Regions from separate parts of the Enterobacter cloacae complex sp. 394F7 genome, predicted to be linked through region 1. Evidence: predicted binding sites of a transcription regulator. Region 1 holds the regulator's gene; each other region holds the start of a gene.
What was found. The regulator PurR, encoded in region 1, represses purine synthesis genes. The targets are predictions, from matches to a motif close to CANGCAAACGTTTGCNTG.
Positions count from the first base shown of each region.

Region 2: the regulator PurR is predicted to act here: its motif matches at 2,042-2,059, upstream of purT (formate-dependent phosphoribosylglycinamide formyltransferase).
Region 3: the regulator PurR is predicted to act here: its motif matches at 2,125-2,142, upstream of purE (5-(carboxyamino)imidazole ribonucleotide mutase).
Region 4: the regulator PurR is predicted to act here: its motif matches at 2,153-2,170, upstream of carA (glutamine-hydrolyzing carbamoyl-phosphate synthase small subunit).

Region 1 is NZ_JBXWCS010000004.1:162,296-166,028, reverse strand. It holds gene AC2FAK_RS07760 (MFS transporter) at 30-1,196, opposite strand; gene cydH (cytochrome bd-I oxidase subunit CydH) at 1,360-1,449, opposite strand; gene purR (HTH-type transcriptional repressor PurR) at 1,747-2,772, shown strand; gene punR (DNA-binding transcriptional activator PunR) at 2,789-3,700, opposite strand.
Region 2 is NZ_JBXWCS010000002.1:308,875-312,607, reverse strand. It holds gene edd (phosphogluconate dehydratase) at 1-107, shown strand, start outside; gene kdgA (bifunctional 4-hydroxy-2-oxoglutarate aldolase/2-dehydro-3-deoxy-phosphogluconate aldolase) at 147-788, shown strand; gene purT (formate-dependent phosphoribosylglycinamide formyltransferase) at 830-2,008, opposite strand; gene AC2FAK_RS03940 (tellurite resistance TerB family protein) at 2,179-2,826, shown strand; gene ptrB (oligopeptidase B) at 2,912-3,733, shown strand, end outside.
Region 3 is NZ_JBXWCS010000003.1:190,273-194,005, reverse strand. It holds gene mnmH (tRNA 2-selenouridine(34) synthase MnmH) at 1-385, opposite strand, end outside; gene purK (5-(carboxyamino)imidazole ribonucleotide synthase) at 481-1,548, opposite strand; gene purE (5-(carboxyamino)imidazole ribonucleotide mutase) at 1,545-2,054, opposite strand; gene AC2FAK_RS05770 (hypothetical protein) at 2,215-2,400, opposite strand; gene AC2FAK_RS05765 (YdgH/BhsA/McbA-like domain containing protein) at 2,466-2,675, opposite strand; gene lpxH (UDP-2,3-diacylglucosamine diphosphatase) at 2,816-3,538, opposite strand; gene ppiB (peptidylprolyl isomerase B) at 3,542-3,733, opposite strand, start outside.
Region 4 is NZ_JBXWCS010000001.1:331,219-334,951, reverse strand. It holds gene carB (carbamoyl-phosphate synthase large subunit) at 1-767, opposite strand, end outside; gene carA (glutamine-hydrolyzing carbamoyl-phosphate synthase small subunit) at 786-1,934, opposite strand; gene dapB (4-hydroxy-tetrahydrodipicolinate reductase) at 2,389-3,210, opposite strand; gene ispH (4-hydroxy-3-methylbut-2-enyl diphosphate reductase) at 3,416-3,733, opposite strand, start outside.

The DNA of each region.
Region 1 (3,733 bases):
CGCAGAAGGGTTTCCCCTTCTGCGTTTTTTTATTCGGCAGCACAGGCCGCTTCAGGCTGTTTACGACCCGACATCATCACTAACAGCAGGCCAAGCGCGGCAATAATGGCCCCCATCACCGGCACAAAGCTGTATCCCAGACCACCCGAAATCACAGCACCGCCCGCTGCGGCACCGAGCGCATTGCCCAGGTTGAACGCACCAATATTCACCGACGATGAAAGACCCGGCGCCTCATGCGCGACGCGCATTACGCGCATCTGCAGCGGCGGAACCACGGCAAAAGTGGCCGCACCCCAGACGACCATCGCAATGGCCGCGCCAAACTCATTACGCGCCAGCCAGGGAATGGCAATCATGATGACAATCAGCAGGGTCAGAAAACCCTTCAGCGTTCCGCTCACGGAGCGGTCAGCAAATTTCCCGCCCAGATAGTTACCAATCGAGAAGCCCACGCCAATCAGCACCAGCATCGCGGTGATAAAGATCGGCGTCGCGTGAGTGATGTCATGCAGCACCGGCGAAATATAGGTGTAAAGGGTAAACATCGCCCCGGCACCCAGCACGGTGGTGAGCAGCGCCGAGAGCACCTGCGGACGCATCAGTACCGACAGCTCTTTACGTACCTCAGGACGCTCACCAGCGCTGCCTTTCGGCAGAGAGAAGAACAACGCCACCATCGCGACAACGCCCAGTACGGCGGTTGCGAGGAACGACATACGCCAGCCAATGACCTCACCCAGCCAGGTGGCCGCAGGAACGCCGCCAATGTTGGCGATGGTCAGGCCCATAAACATGGTTGCCACGGCACTCGCCTGCTTGTGTTTGGGCACCACGCTTGCCGCCACCACCGACCCCAGCCCAAAGAAAGCGCCGTGGTTAAGGCTTGTCAGAATGCGTGACAGCATCAGCGTGGTGTAATCCGGCGAAATGGCGGAGAGCACGTTGCCAAGGGTAAAGATAGCCATCAGGAAAATCAGCGCATTGCGGCGCGCTCGGTGGGAAAGCAACAGCGTCATCAGCGGTGCCCCTACCATCACACCAATGGCATAGGCGCTGATTAACATCCCGGCTGCAGGGATAGAGACGTCCACACCGCGGGCGATAACCGGTAAGAGTCCCATAGGGGAAAATTCAGTGGTGCCAATCCCAAAAGCGCCAATCGCCAGGGCCAGCAGGGGAAAATTGATTTTCATGCGTCAACTCCGGATGCCGTGTCATGTGGTGACACAGAACAAAGAAGCCGAAAGCATGACATCAATCACAAAAAATGAGAAGTTAACAAATTGGCAAAAGATTTTTGCCGGAGATGTAACAATCAGGACGAGCGGGAGAGAGCGAACGCCCCCTCCGCGTAAATCAGTGCAGTGCAGCCGTCAGACCTGCAGCAACAATCAGCGCCAGCACAATAACGGTGGTGAACAGCGAAAACTTCAGATCGGAACTCATCAATTTTTCTCCTTTTAATCCCCCCACGAAAAGTGAGCTTGCTCATTTTTACACAATTTACGTCAAAAATCTTCCAGGATTTAAACGGATAACCACTTTAGCTCTTCCCCTTTTCATCAAGATAGGACAAAATTCCACGCTAAATTTATTAGCGTACCGGCCATTGACCCCCTCCTGACGTCCCGTGTCGTTTTCCTGGCGTGCCGCAATTCAAAATTGCGTGATAAGGGTGAGAGAAGGCAAACGTTTACCTTCAAGGTTTTCAGGAGTTTAGGATATGGTCTGGAGTGACATTTAATGGCAACAATTAAAGACGTAGCAAAACGCGCAAACGTTTCCACTACAACCGTATCACATGTAATTAACAAAACCCGCTTCGTGGCGGAAGAGACGCGCAACGCCGTCTGGGCGGCAATCAAAGAGCTGCACTACTCGCCGAGTGCCGTTGCGCGTAGCCTTAAAGTTAATCACACCAAATCCATTGGTTTGCTGGCGACCAGCAGTGAAGCGGCCTATTTTGCCGAAATCATCGAAGCGGTTGAGAAAAACTGCTTCCAGAAAGGCTATACCCTTATCCTCGGCAACGCGTGGAACAATATTGAAAAACAGCGCGCCTATCTGTCGATGATGGCGCAAAAACGCGTGGATGGCCTTCTGGTGATGTGTTCCGAATACCCGGAATCTGTCCTTTCCATGCTGGAAGAGTATCGTCATATCCCAATGGTGGTGATGGACTGGGGCGAAGCGCGCGCCGACTTTACCGACTCCGTCATCGATAACGCCTTCGAAGGCGGTTATATGGCGGGTCGCTATCTGATTGAACGCGGTCACCGTGAAATAGGCGTGATCCCGGGGCCGCTTGAGCGCAACACCGGTGCTGGCCGTCTGGCCGGGTTTATGAAGGCGATGGAAGAAGCGCTGATCACCGTGCCGGAAAACTGGATCGTGCAGGGCGACTTTGAGCCGGAGTCTGGCTACCGCGCCATGCAGCAGATCGTTTCTCAGCCGCATCGTCCAACGGCGGTGTTCTGCGGCGGGGACATCATGGCGATGGGGGCCCTGTGTGCAGCCGATGAGCTGGGCCTGCGCGTGCCGCAGGATATTTCCGTGATCGGCTATGACAACGTGCGCAACGCGCGCTTCTTCACGCCTGCGCTGACCACCATCCACCAGCCGAAGGACTCCCTCGGTGAAACGGCCTTCAATATGCTGATGGACAGGATCGTCAACAAACGTGAAGAGTCGCAGTCCATTGAAGTTCACCCGCGCCTTATCGAGCGCCGTTCCGTTGCGGATGGTCCATTCCGCGACTACCGTCGTTAATCTCGTGTGGAGCCAGCTAAGCTGGCTCCCGTAGCCATTCCCGGTTAAGCGTTTCGCTGTCTCCCAGATAATCCAGTAGCCATGCCATGGCGGGCGACACATCATTTTGTTGCCACGTCAGGCAGCAGGCCGCATCCGGGAACGGATTCTCCAGCGTCAGCTCGACCCATTCACCGGTATCGATTCTCGGCTTAGCGAAATGGACGGGAACCATCGCGACGCACAGCCCGGCGCTGAGGCAGGTCGCGGAGGATTCCCAGTCCGGCGCTACCACCCGCCGCTGGTTATCAAGAAGCCAGGTAATACGTTTTGGCAACGAGCGCGAGGTATCCTCCAGCACCAGCGACGGCCAGTTGCGCAGCGTGTCGTCACTCAGCGGTCCCTCCAGGGCAGCCAGCGGATGATCGTGTGCCACGACGCATTTCCAGCTCAACATGCCCATATCGCGAAACGCATAGCGCCCCCCGACGGGGATCGCCTGGGTTGCGCCAATCGCCATCTCTGCCCTGCCGTCCGCCAGCGCGTCCCAGACCCCGTTGAATACCTCCTGCGAGACACGAAGTTCAACGTCTGAAAAATGGCGATAGAAATCCACGATCATCTGCCGGGTACGCTCCGGCTTAACGATATTGTCCACGGCGATGGAAAGATGTCCGCGCCAGCCGTTGGCGATCTGCTGGCACTGTTCGCGAGTGATCTGCATTTTTTTGATAACAGAACGCCCTTCTTTCAAAAACCACGCGCCAGCAGGCGTTAATTCCACATCGCGATGCCGCCGTTCGAACAGCGGAACCGCCAGCCACTCTTCAAGCTGCCGCACCGTGTAGCTGATAGCCGAAGGGACGCGGTGCAACTCCTGTGCCGCACCGCTAAAGCTGCCGTTACGCGCGACAGCATCCACCACTTCAAGAGAATAATCTGACCACATTTTCTGCCTGCAAAAAATTTGAATGCAACCGCC
Region 2 (3,733 bases), on a different contig from region 1:
TTCCAGACCTGAGCGCATCGCGCGTGGGAACCGGACGCGAAATGTTTGGCGCGCTGCGTGAGAAACTCTCCGGGGCGGAGCAGGGCGCAACCTGTATTACGTTTTAAGACGACTTGATTTTATCGATCTGGCGAGAGAAAACTCTGATGAAAAACTGGAAAACAAGTGCAGAAGCAATCCTGACCACAGGCCCCGTTGTGCCGGTTATCGTGGTGAACAAACTGGAGCACGCGGTACCGATGGCGAAAGCGCTGGTCGCGGGTGGCGTTCGCGTTCTGGAAGTGACCCTGCGTACCGCCTGCGCGATGGACGCGATTCGCGCAATCGCTAAAGAAGTGCCGGATGCCATCATTGGTGCGGGTACCGTTACGAACGCAAAACAGCTGGCTGAAGTGACCGAAGCGGGCGCGCAGTTTGCCATCAGCCCGGGTCTGACCGAGCCGCTGTTAAAAGCGGCAACCGAGGGCACCATCCCGCTGATCCCCGGGATCAGCACCGTTTCTGAACTGATGCTGGGCATGGACTACGGTCTGAAAGAGTTCAAATTCTTCCCGGCAGAAGCCAACGGCGGCACCAAAGCGCTGCAGGCGATTGCGGGTCCCTTCTCTCAGGTGCGTTTCTGCCCGACGGGCGGCATCTCTCCGGCCAACTACCGTGATTACCTGGCGCTGAAGAGCGTGCTGTGCATCGGCGGCTCCTGGCTGGTACCGGCGGATGCCCTGGAAGCAGGCGACTGGGATCGCATCACCAGACTGGCTCGCGAAGCGGTTGAAGGCGCGAAGCAGTAAGCACCTCGCATCATGAAAAACGGGCCATCAGGCCCGTTTTTTTATCCGTTAACGCTAACCGCGGCAGCGGCAGCTTTCGCCCTTGCAACGGCATCATCCACGCTATCGCCAGTGGCTAATGCCACGCCCAGTCGACGCATACCGTCGATCTCCGGTTTCCCGAACAGGCGAACCTGCAGACCTGCCCCAACCGCACCTTCAACGTTGTCAAAGGTGACGTTCTGGCTGGTCAGTTGCGGGAGGATCACCGCCGAGGCGGCCGGACCATACTGGCGAATACCACCAACCGGCAGGCCGAGGAACGCGCGCACGTGCAGGGCGAACTCGGAGAGATCCTGGGAAATCAGGGTCACCATCCCGGTATCGTGCGGGCGAGGGGACACTTCGCTGAATATCACCTCATCACCGCAGACAAACAGTTCCACGCCGAACAGGCCGTAACCGCCCAGCGCCAGCACCGTTTTACGGGCGATCTCCTGCGCGCGCGCCAGCGCCAGGGCGCTCATCTGCTGCGGCTGCCAGGATTCACGGTAATCGCCATCCTCCTGACGATGCCCAATCGGATCGCAGAAATGGACACCATCAACGGCACTGACGGTCAGGAGGGTAATTTCGAAATCAAACTTCACCACGCCTTCAACAATCACGCGACCGGCTCCGGCGCGACCGCCCTGTTGGGCATAATCCCACGCCTTGTCCAGCGTGCTGCTGTCGCGGATGAAGCTCTGCCCTTTACCGGAGGAGCTCATCACCGGCTTAATGATGCACGGATAGCCAATCTCCTCAACGGCCTGCAGGAAAGCAGCTTTATCGCCGGCAAAACGATAGCCAGAGGTGGGTAATCCCAGCTCTTCCGCCGCCAGGCGACGAATGCCTTCGCGATTCATGGTCAGCTTCGCGGCCTTTGCACAGGGCACCACGCGCTGGCCTTCCTGTTCAAGGGCAAGCAGCGTATCGGTGGCAATGGCTTCGATCTCCGGTACGACAAAATCCGGTTTCTCACGCGTAATCAGCTCGCGCAGGGCATCGCCATCCAGCATGTTAATCACATAAGAACGGTGGGCAACGTGCATGGCGGGTGCATCGGCGTACCGGTCTACGGCAATGACTTCCACGCCTAAACGCTGACACTCAATGGCGACCTCTTTGCCCAGTTCACCCGATCCCAACAGCATTACACGCGTCGCCGCAGGTCGCAGCGCGGTTCCTAAACGAGTCATAACAATCCCCCTGAAAAAGTTGCGCGCAGTATAAACGAAAACGTTTGCGTGTGTCTTGATCGGGGCCCGTGCGCGGGGAAGAAATTTGCGCTTCTTTAGCCCCGCCAGACATTTCCTGACGCCTGCTCGCTTACGCTGTGGAATATGTACACCGTTAAGTGAGGGAAACCATGTCTGGCTGGTTAAATCAATTGCAATCACTGTTAGGGCAGAAAACGTCGCCATCCGGCGAGCAGGGGCTGAGCAAACTGGTCCCCGGGGCGCTCGGCGGGCTGGCGGGCCTGCTGGTAGCGAATAAATCCTCGCGCAAGTTGCTGGCAAAATATGGCACCGGCGCGTTACTGGCCGGTGGCGGAGCCATTGCGGGCACGGTTCTGTGGAACAAATACAAGGACAGAGTACGAACCGCACATAGCGATGAACCCGATTATGGTCAGCACACGTCACCGTTGGATCTGCGCACTGAACGGCTGATCCTTGCGCTGGTTTTTGCCGCGAAAAGTGACGGGCATATCGACGATAAAGAACGGTCGGCGATTGAGCAGCAGCTGCGGGAGGCCGGTGTGGAAGAGCAGGGCAGAACGCTGGTGGCTCAGGCCATCGAACAGCCGCTGGATCCGCAGCGCCTTGCGCAAAGCGTAAAGAATGAGGAGGAGGCGCTTGAACTCTATTTCTTAAGCTGTGCCGCCATTGATATTGACCACTTTATGGAGCGCAGCTACCTCAATGCCCTCGGCGACGCGTTGAAGATCCCTCAGGACGTGCGCGACGGCATTGAGAAGGATATCAGGGAGCAAAAACAGGCGTTAGCGGGTTAACTGTCACCGTCGCGGTCATGTTTCGCTTGCATCATGCGCGTGTTTTGCCAACCTTATAGGGTGTAAAACTCAAAAGAAACATGACATGCCACCAAAAGCCCGACGTACTCCTTATGCGATCACCACGCATGGCGATACGCGCATTGACAACTATTACTGGCTCCGGGACGATTCGCGTTCCCGGCCAGAGGTGCTCGACTATTTGCACGCGGAAAATGACTATGGCCGCAAGGTCATGGCCAGCCAGCAGGCACTTCAGGATCAGTTGCTGAATGAAATGGTGCAGCGTATTCCCCAGCGCGATGTCTCCGCACCCTGGACCAAAAACGGCTATCGTTATCGCCATATCTACGAGCCCGGTAATGAATATCCCATCTACCAGCGTCAGTCGGTGTTAAGCGCCGAGTGGGATGAATGGGATATTTTGCTGGATGCCAACCAGCGTGCTGCCCACAGCGAGTTTTATACGCTGGGCGGCATGTCGGTCTCGCCCGATAACGCCATTATGGCGCTGGCGGAAGATTACCTCTCCCGGCGTCAGTACGGCCTGCGTTTTCGCAATCTGGAAACCGGTAACTGGTACCCGGAGATGATTGCGAACGTTTCGCCGGATTTTGTCTGGGCGAATGATTCTGAAACCGTCTATTACGTGAAGAAACATGCCTCCACGCTGCTGCCTTATCAGGTATGGCGTCATACCGTCGGCACCAGTGCGGATGATGACGAGCTGGTCTACGAAGAGAAAGATGAAACGTTCTATGTCAGTCTGCATAAAACGTCGTCACGCCACTATGTGATTATCTTCCTCGCCAGCGCAACCACCTCTGAAGTTCTGCTCCTGGATGCCGAGCTGCCTGATGCGCAGCCGCTCTGCTTCCTGCCGCGTCGTAAAGATCATGAGTACAGC
Region 3 (3,733 bases), on a different contig from region 1:
CCGTCTGACGCAGGGCTTTATAGCCGCCGCGGATCAGCGGGTAATCCACGCCCGCCTCTTTCAGCCAGGCCTGCGTGATATGCGAGCGCTGTCCGCCGCGCGCGCAGCAGATAAAGCCCTCAGGACGGGCAAGACAGGCTTCGCGCCAGGCGTTGATCCGGGCCTCCCGCGTGTCGCCGTTCACCAGACTATGGCCGAGCGCCAGCGCAGCGTCGGGCCCCTGGCGTTTGTAGCAGGTCCCCACGGCGGCGCGTTCGTCGTCGTTCATTAAAGGCAGGTTGATTGCCGCAGGCATCGCACCCTGCGCAAATTCGATCGGCGCGCGAACGTCAATCAAAGGGGTATCGGACGCGAGTATCGCGCGATAATCCGTTCCATCGTTCATGGTTATTCCAGAAATCAAAACAGCAATGGAGGGGGATTTTACGCGCGTGAGGAGAGGCCGGGGAAGGGGAAGATCAACTCCCCGGCAATTATCGCTTATTTGAGCTTTGATTGCGCCCAGACAATCCCGCTTGCGTATTCCGGCGGCAGGAGAGGGATCATCGCTTCCAGGGTAGCGCTCAGGCGGCCTGCGTCGCTGTCGTTCAGGTTCAGGTGACCCACTTTACGCCCCGGACGAACCTCTTTGTCGTACCAGTGCAGGTGCACCAGCGGCAGCTTCAGCCAGTCGTAGTTCAGATCGGTACCGATCAGGTTGATCATCACTGAAGGGCTATTAACCACCGGCTGTGGCAGCGGCAGGTCAGTAATGGCGCGCAGGTGCAGCTCAAACTGGCTGATTGATGCGCCGTTTTGCGTCCAGTGACCGCTGTTGTGAACGCGCGGTGCCAGTTCGTTGATCAGCAGACCAGACGGCGTTACAAAACACTCCATCGCCATCACGCCCACATAACCCAGTTCATGCATAATGGCCGAGAGCATCTCTTCCGCCTGGGTCTGCTGTTCAGCATTGGCCTGCGGGAAGGCGACGCTGGTGCGTAAGATCCCGTCCTGATGCAGGTTATGGGTCAGAGGATAAAATACGGTACGCCCGTCGTGGCCGCGAGCGCCAACCAGCGACACTTCACCGCTGAAGTTGATGCCCTGCTCAACGATGCACTCTCCGTAGCACTCTTCCGGCAGTTCGGCGGTTTCGTGCGCGCGCAAACGCCACTGTCCGCGGCCGTCATAACCGCCGACGCGACGCTTTACAATCGCCAGTTCGCCCAGCATAGCGAAGACATCGTTCCACTCGCTTTTATCAGACAGCAACTGCCACGGCGCGGTCGCCAGTCCGAGCTTGTCGAACAGCTGTTTTTGCGTCAGACGGTCAGCAATGATTGGGAACACGTCGCGGTTCACAAAAGCGTTATGGCGCGCCAGTTCACGAGTCAGCGCGGTTTCCGGCCAGCGTTCAATCTCAGCGGTAATGACGCTCTGGTGGAACGGCACGGCTTCGGGTTCGGCATCCAGACCGACCGGCCAGACGGCAATGCCCAGCGGTTCACCGGCCTGGCGCAGCATGCGGCCTAACTGACCATTGCCGAGGACGCAAACCTGCTTCATGCCGCACCCCGCGGGTCCGGGTTGTCCAGCACTTCGTCGGTCTGGGCTTTACGCCAGTCCGCCAGACGCTGATGTAAGGCTTTATCGTGCGTCGCCAGGATCTGCGCCGCCAGCAGAGCCGCGTTTGCCGCGCCCGCTTTGCCGATGGCCAGCGTACCCACAGGAATACCACGCGGCATCTGCACGATGGAGTAAAGGCTGTCGACACCGCTCAGTGCGGCGCTCTGCACCGGAACACCCAATACCGGCACCAGCGTTTTGGCGGCAATCATGCCCGGCAGATGTGCTGCGCCACCCGCACCAGCAATGATCACCTCGTAACCGTTCTCTTGCGCGCTTTCGGCAAAGCTGAACAGTTTATCCGGCGTGCGGTGTGCGGAAACCACTTCAACGTGGTGAGGAACATTCAGGATTTCAAAGATTTCGGCGGCGAACTGCATGGTAGCCCAGTCGCTTTTGGACCCCATCACGATGGCGACACGCGCCGGATTATTGCGGGAAGACATGCGTCTTAAAACTCCTGTGGTGCGAAACACACTGCTTTCGAGGGCACAAAGAATAGCATGTAATACGGGCAAGGAAAACGGTTGCGCGGTTAAAAACCGAGCCGTTGTGGTGCGCGGGAATAACAAAACAGACCGCATTCAGGCGGTCTGTTTTGAGAGGTTATTGAAGATCCCCTGCGGACAGGTTCTCTTTGTCGAATGCGTGGCTGACATCAATATGATTCACCATGCTGGTGTCGATATTCGAGCCGGCTTCCGGTACACAGAAGCCATTCTCTGCTGCCATCGCGCCAGTGGACAGTCCAGCGGCCAGCAGCAGGGCACTTACGATGCTGATTTTTTTCATTCTCTTTCCTTCCTCATCGTCTTGTCGCTGTCGCGGATCTACTGGCGGCACGGCAAACGGCGATCTTATTTAGTCAGTTCTGCAGTCATGTGCACGCGGTTATTGAACTGTGCGCTGGTGATTTTGTAAGACGCGCCCTGTTCAGCAGCCTGAGCGGCAATTTTCGCTTCTGCACGATCCAGGGTTGAGGCTGTCGCGCTAACGCTTTGTGCGAAAGAACCGAAAGAGATCAGAGACAGAGCGGCAACTGCAACGAAAGTTTTGATAGATTTCATGGTCGTAATCCTTAAGTGTTTTGTTTGGGATAGGGCGTGTTGCCCTGATGTGATAAATGATAGGCCGACCACGGGCTGATTAAAATCGAAACAATTTGCCGATATCGTTCAAAAAAATAGAATGAGTTTTGCGGGGGAGATTAAAACGGGAAAGCGATCAGTTCCACACCTTCAGGCGTGACTTTCACCATCGATCCTTCGCTGTGCCACGCGCCCAGTACCACACGGTGAGCCGGTTCGCCATTGGCGACCAACGTATGCACGTCGGGACGGTGGGTATGACCGTGGATCAACCACTGGACGTGGTGTTTCTCCATCATGTTGACCACTGCCTGCGGGTTGACGTCCATGATAGTCATCGACTTACTGCTGTTGGCGGCTTTACTGCCCGCGCGCATTCTGGCGGCGATACGGTTCCGGATAAACAGCGGCAGGGCAAGGAACACCTTTTGGATCCACGGGGTGTGGACCTTCGCGCGAAACGCCTGATAGCCGGTATCGTCCGTACAGAGCGTGTCACCGTGCATGATCAGGACTTTTCGACCATAGAGGTCAAGCACCTGTTCTTCTGGCAGCAGCGTCATGCCGCTTTCGCGGGCGTAGCGAGGGCCGACCAGAAAATCGCGGTTGCCGTGAATGAAGTAGCAGGGAACGCCGGAGGTGACCAACGCGTGAATGGCGGCAGCCATTTCACGGTGCAGCGGGTTGGGGTCGTCGTCGCCGATCCAGGCTTCAAACAGGTCGCCAAGGATGTAAAGCGCGTCGGCGTGTCTGGCTTCACCCGCTAAAAAACGCAGAAAACCGGCGGTGATCGCCGGTTCTTCTGTTTGCAGGTGCAAATCTGCAATAAAGAGTGTCGCCACGAATTACTCGCTGACGGTCACGCTGGTAATCACAACGTCTTCTTTTGGAACGTCCTGATGCATGCCGCTGCGGCCGGTGGAAACAGCTTTGATCTTGTCGACCACGTCCATGCCTTCAACCACTTCTGCGAATACGCAGTAGCCCCAACCCTGCAGGCTTTCGCCGGAGAAGTTCAGGAAGTCGTTGTCAGCCAC
Region 4 (3,733 bases), on a different contig from region 1:
AGCGTTTGCGCTGGCGCCACGGTGATGGAGTCGCCGGTGTGGATACCCATTGCATCGAAGTTTTCGATGGAGCAGACGATGATGCAGTTGTCGTTTTTGTCACGCACCACTTCCATCTCATACTCTTTCCAGCCAATCAGCGATTCATCAATCAGCAGTTCTTTGGTTGGGGAGAGATCCAGACCGCGTTCGCAAATCTCTTCGAACTCTTCACGGTTGTAGGCGATACCCCCACCGGTTCCGCCCATGGTGAAGGAAGGACGGATAATGCACGGATAACCCACTTCAGCCGCAACGGCCAGCGCCTCTTCCATGTTGTGAGCGATACCGGAACGCGCGGTGTCGAGGCCGATTTTTTTCATCGCCACGTCGAAGCGACGACGGTCTTCTGCTTTATCAATCGCGTCGGCGGTCGCACCAATCATGGTCACGCCGAACTCTTCCAGCACGCCCTGACGCTCCAGCTCCAGTGCGCAGTTCAGCGCAGTCTGGCCACCCATGGTCGGCAGAACCGCATCCGGACGCTCTTTCTCGATGATTTTACGTACCACTTCCCAGTGAATTGGCTCGATGTAGGTTGCATCCGCCATTTCCGGGTCGGTCATGATGGTCGCCGGGTTAGAGTTCACCAGGATGACCCGGTAACCCTCTTCGCGCAGGGCTTTACACGCCTGTGCACCGGAGTAGTCAAATTCACAGGCCTGACCGATAACAATCGGGCCAGCGCCAAGGATCAGGATGCTTTTTATGTCTGTACGTTTTGGCATGGTCTTCTCGGCTCCTGATTATTTAGCGGTCTTACGGTATTGCTCGATAAGTTCGATAAAGTGATCGAACAGCGGTGCGGCATCGTGCGGCCCCGGGCTGGCTTCCGGGTGCCCCTGGAAGCTGAACGCTGGCTTATCGGTACGATGGATACCCTGCAGGGTGCCATCGAACAGGGATTTGTGCGTCACGCGCAGATTAGCCGGCATTGACGCTTCGTCTACTGCGAAGCCGTGGTTCTGTGCCGTAATCATCACCGTGTTGTTGTCGATGTCTTTCACCGGGTGGTTACCACCGTGGTGACCGAACTTCATCTTAATGGTGTTCGCCCCGCTCGCCAGCGCCAGCAGCTGATGGCCGAGGCAGATGCCGAATACCGGAATGTCGGTTTCGAGGAAGGACTTGATGGCATCGATAGCGTAATCGCACGGTGCCGGGTCGCCAGGACCGTTAGAGAGGAAGATGCCATCCGGGTTCAACTTCAGTACGTCTTCGGCAGAGGTTTTCGCCGGCACCACCGTCAGACGGCAGCCGCGATCAACCAGCATGCGCAGGATATTGCGCTTGGCGCCGAAATCGTAGGCGACCACGTGGAACGGCAGCTCGCTCTCTTTTTTCGCTTCCGGCAGGTCATCTGAAAGCGTCCAGCTACCTTGCGTCCAGCTGTATGCTTCAGTGGTCGTCACTTCTTTCGCCAGGTCCATGCCATTCAGGCCCGGGAAGGCTTTCGCTTTTTCCAGCGCCAGCGCCGCATCGAGGTTGTCCCCTGCGATGATGCAGCCGTTCTGTGCACCCTTCTCGCGCAGCAGACGCGTTAACTTACGGGTATCGATATCGGCAATCGCCACAATGTTATGGCGCTTCAGGTAGGAAGAGAGATCTTCGGTATTGCGGAAGTTGCTGGCAATCAGCGGCAGGTCGCGAATGACCAGGCCTTGCGCATGTACCTGAGAAGATTCTTCGTCAGCAGCATTGGTGCCGACATTGCCGATATGAGGATAAGTAAGAGTAACGATTTGGCGAGAATAGGAAGGATCAGTGAGGATTTCTTGATAACCGGTCATTGAAGTATTGAAAACGACTTCCCCAACCGCCGAACCCGTTGCCCCTATGGCCCGACCGATAAACTGGGTTCCGTCTTCCAGAACCAATAGCGCTGACTTAATCAAAACACCCTCCAGAGAATATTCACTCACTTTATTTGCATATTAATTCACAACCATGTCATAAATCAATGCAAATGTGTTGCCAGCGGATTTTTGGCAAACGGCGGCATTCTGGAGATTTGCCAGGTAAAAGTCAACTCAAAACGGATATTTTAATTATCCTTTTGCAAGCCTGGCGGCCTGAAAAGATGTTAAGCGGCAAAAAGATCAGGTAAATCACGACAGAAAACGCTTGCGTGGCAAGTTTATTGGAATTTCTGGTACTCAGATAATAAAAAGTGGACCAAACGGTCAAAATTTACATGCCAGCAACACAAAATGGCGGGATAACATCTACTTTTAGCCAAAAAAGACAAAAATAAACATGAAATGGTAAAAATAAAAGGGCAATAACTTATTGCCCTATGCAATCAAAAAGTTACGACTGCAATAACCACATCACGATGGGTAATATCTCTTACAAATTGTTGAGATCGAGCACATCACGCATATCAAAAAGACCATTTTCTTTGCCTTTCAGCCACAAAGCGGAGCGAACGGCACCATTCGCAAATGTCATGCGGCTGGATGCTTTATGCGTGATCTCTACACGTTCTCCAATATCGGCGAACATCGCAGTATGTTCCCCGACGATGTCACCCGCACGCACGGTTGCGAAACCAATCGTTCCCGGGACGCGTTCGCCCGTATGGCCTTCGCGGCTATATACCGCGCAGTCTTTTAAATCTTTATCCAGTGCATGCGCAATCGCTTCGCCCATTGCCAGTGCCGTGCCGGAGGGAGCATCGACTTTGTAACGGTGGTGAGCTTCGACAATCTCAATGTCGGTATAATCGCCCATCACTTTTGCGGCCTTCTCCAGCAGCTTAAGCATAACGTTGACGCCCACGCTAAAGTTAGCAGCGAAGACAATAGCAATCTCATGTGACGCATCCTGAATGGCTTGTTTACCGGCTTCATCAAACCCGGTGGTGCCAATCACCATGCCTTTGCCGTGCTGACGGCAAAATGACAGATGGGTCAGTGTGCCTTCTGGCCGGGTGAAATCGATAAACACATCAAAATCATCTTTCACCGCATCAAGGCTGCTTTGAACGGTAACGCCCGTCTTGCCCGCGCCTGCCAGTTCACCGGCATCGGCCCCAAGAAGCGATGAACCTTCACGCTCCAGTGCTGCGCCCAGCGCTACGCCATCCATCTGAAGTGCCGCCTGAATGAGCTGGCGACCCATACGTCCACCCGCGCCCGCAATAGCGACACGGATCTGTGCATCATGCATAGTTATTCTCTTACGTTAAAATGATGTAAACCGTTTTCAGATTAACCAGCCTTTGTCAGGCCTGCCAACTGAAAACACCGATAATTAGAATTTAACGTGAAACGGACTCAAATATCAGTAAAAGACATGATTTTGTCGTCACGATAAAGTAGCAGATAAAAAAAAGGCCAGCACAGGAGGTGCTGGCCTTTCATCAGAAGAAGGATTATTCCACTTCGCGTGCATCAATACGCAGCTCTTTCGGGACTTCGAAGACGATGTTCTCTTCGCGGCCTTCCAGCGGAACGGCTTCACCACCACCCAGTTCCTGCAGACGGGCGATCACGTTCTGCACCAGGATATCCGGTGCGGAAGCCCCTGCGGTGACACCGACACAGGCCGCGTTTTTCACCCACGCTTCCTGAATGTCCGTCGCGTCGTCAATCAGAAACGCCGCCTTGCCCATGCGCTGCGCCAGTTCGGCCAGACGGTTGGAGTTAGAGGAGTTTTTCGAGCCGACCACCAGCACCACGTCCGCCTGTTC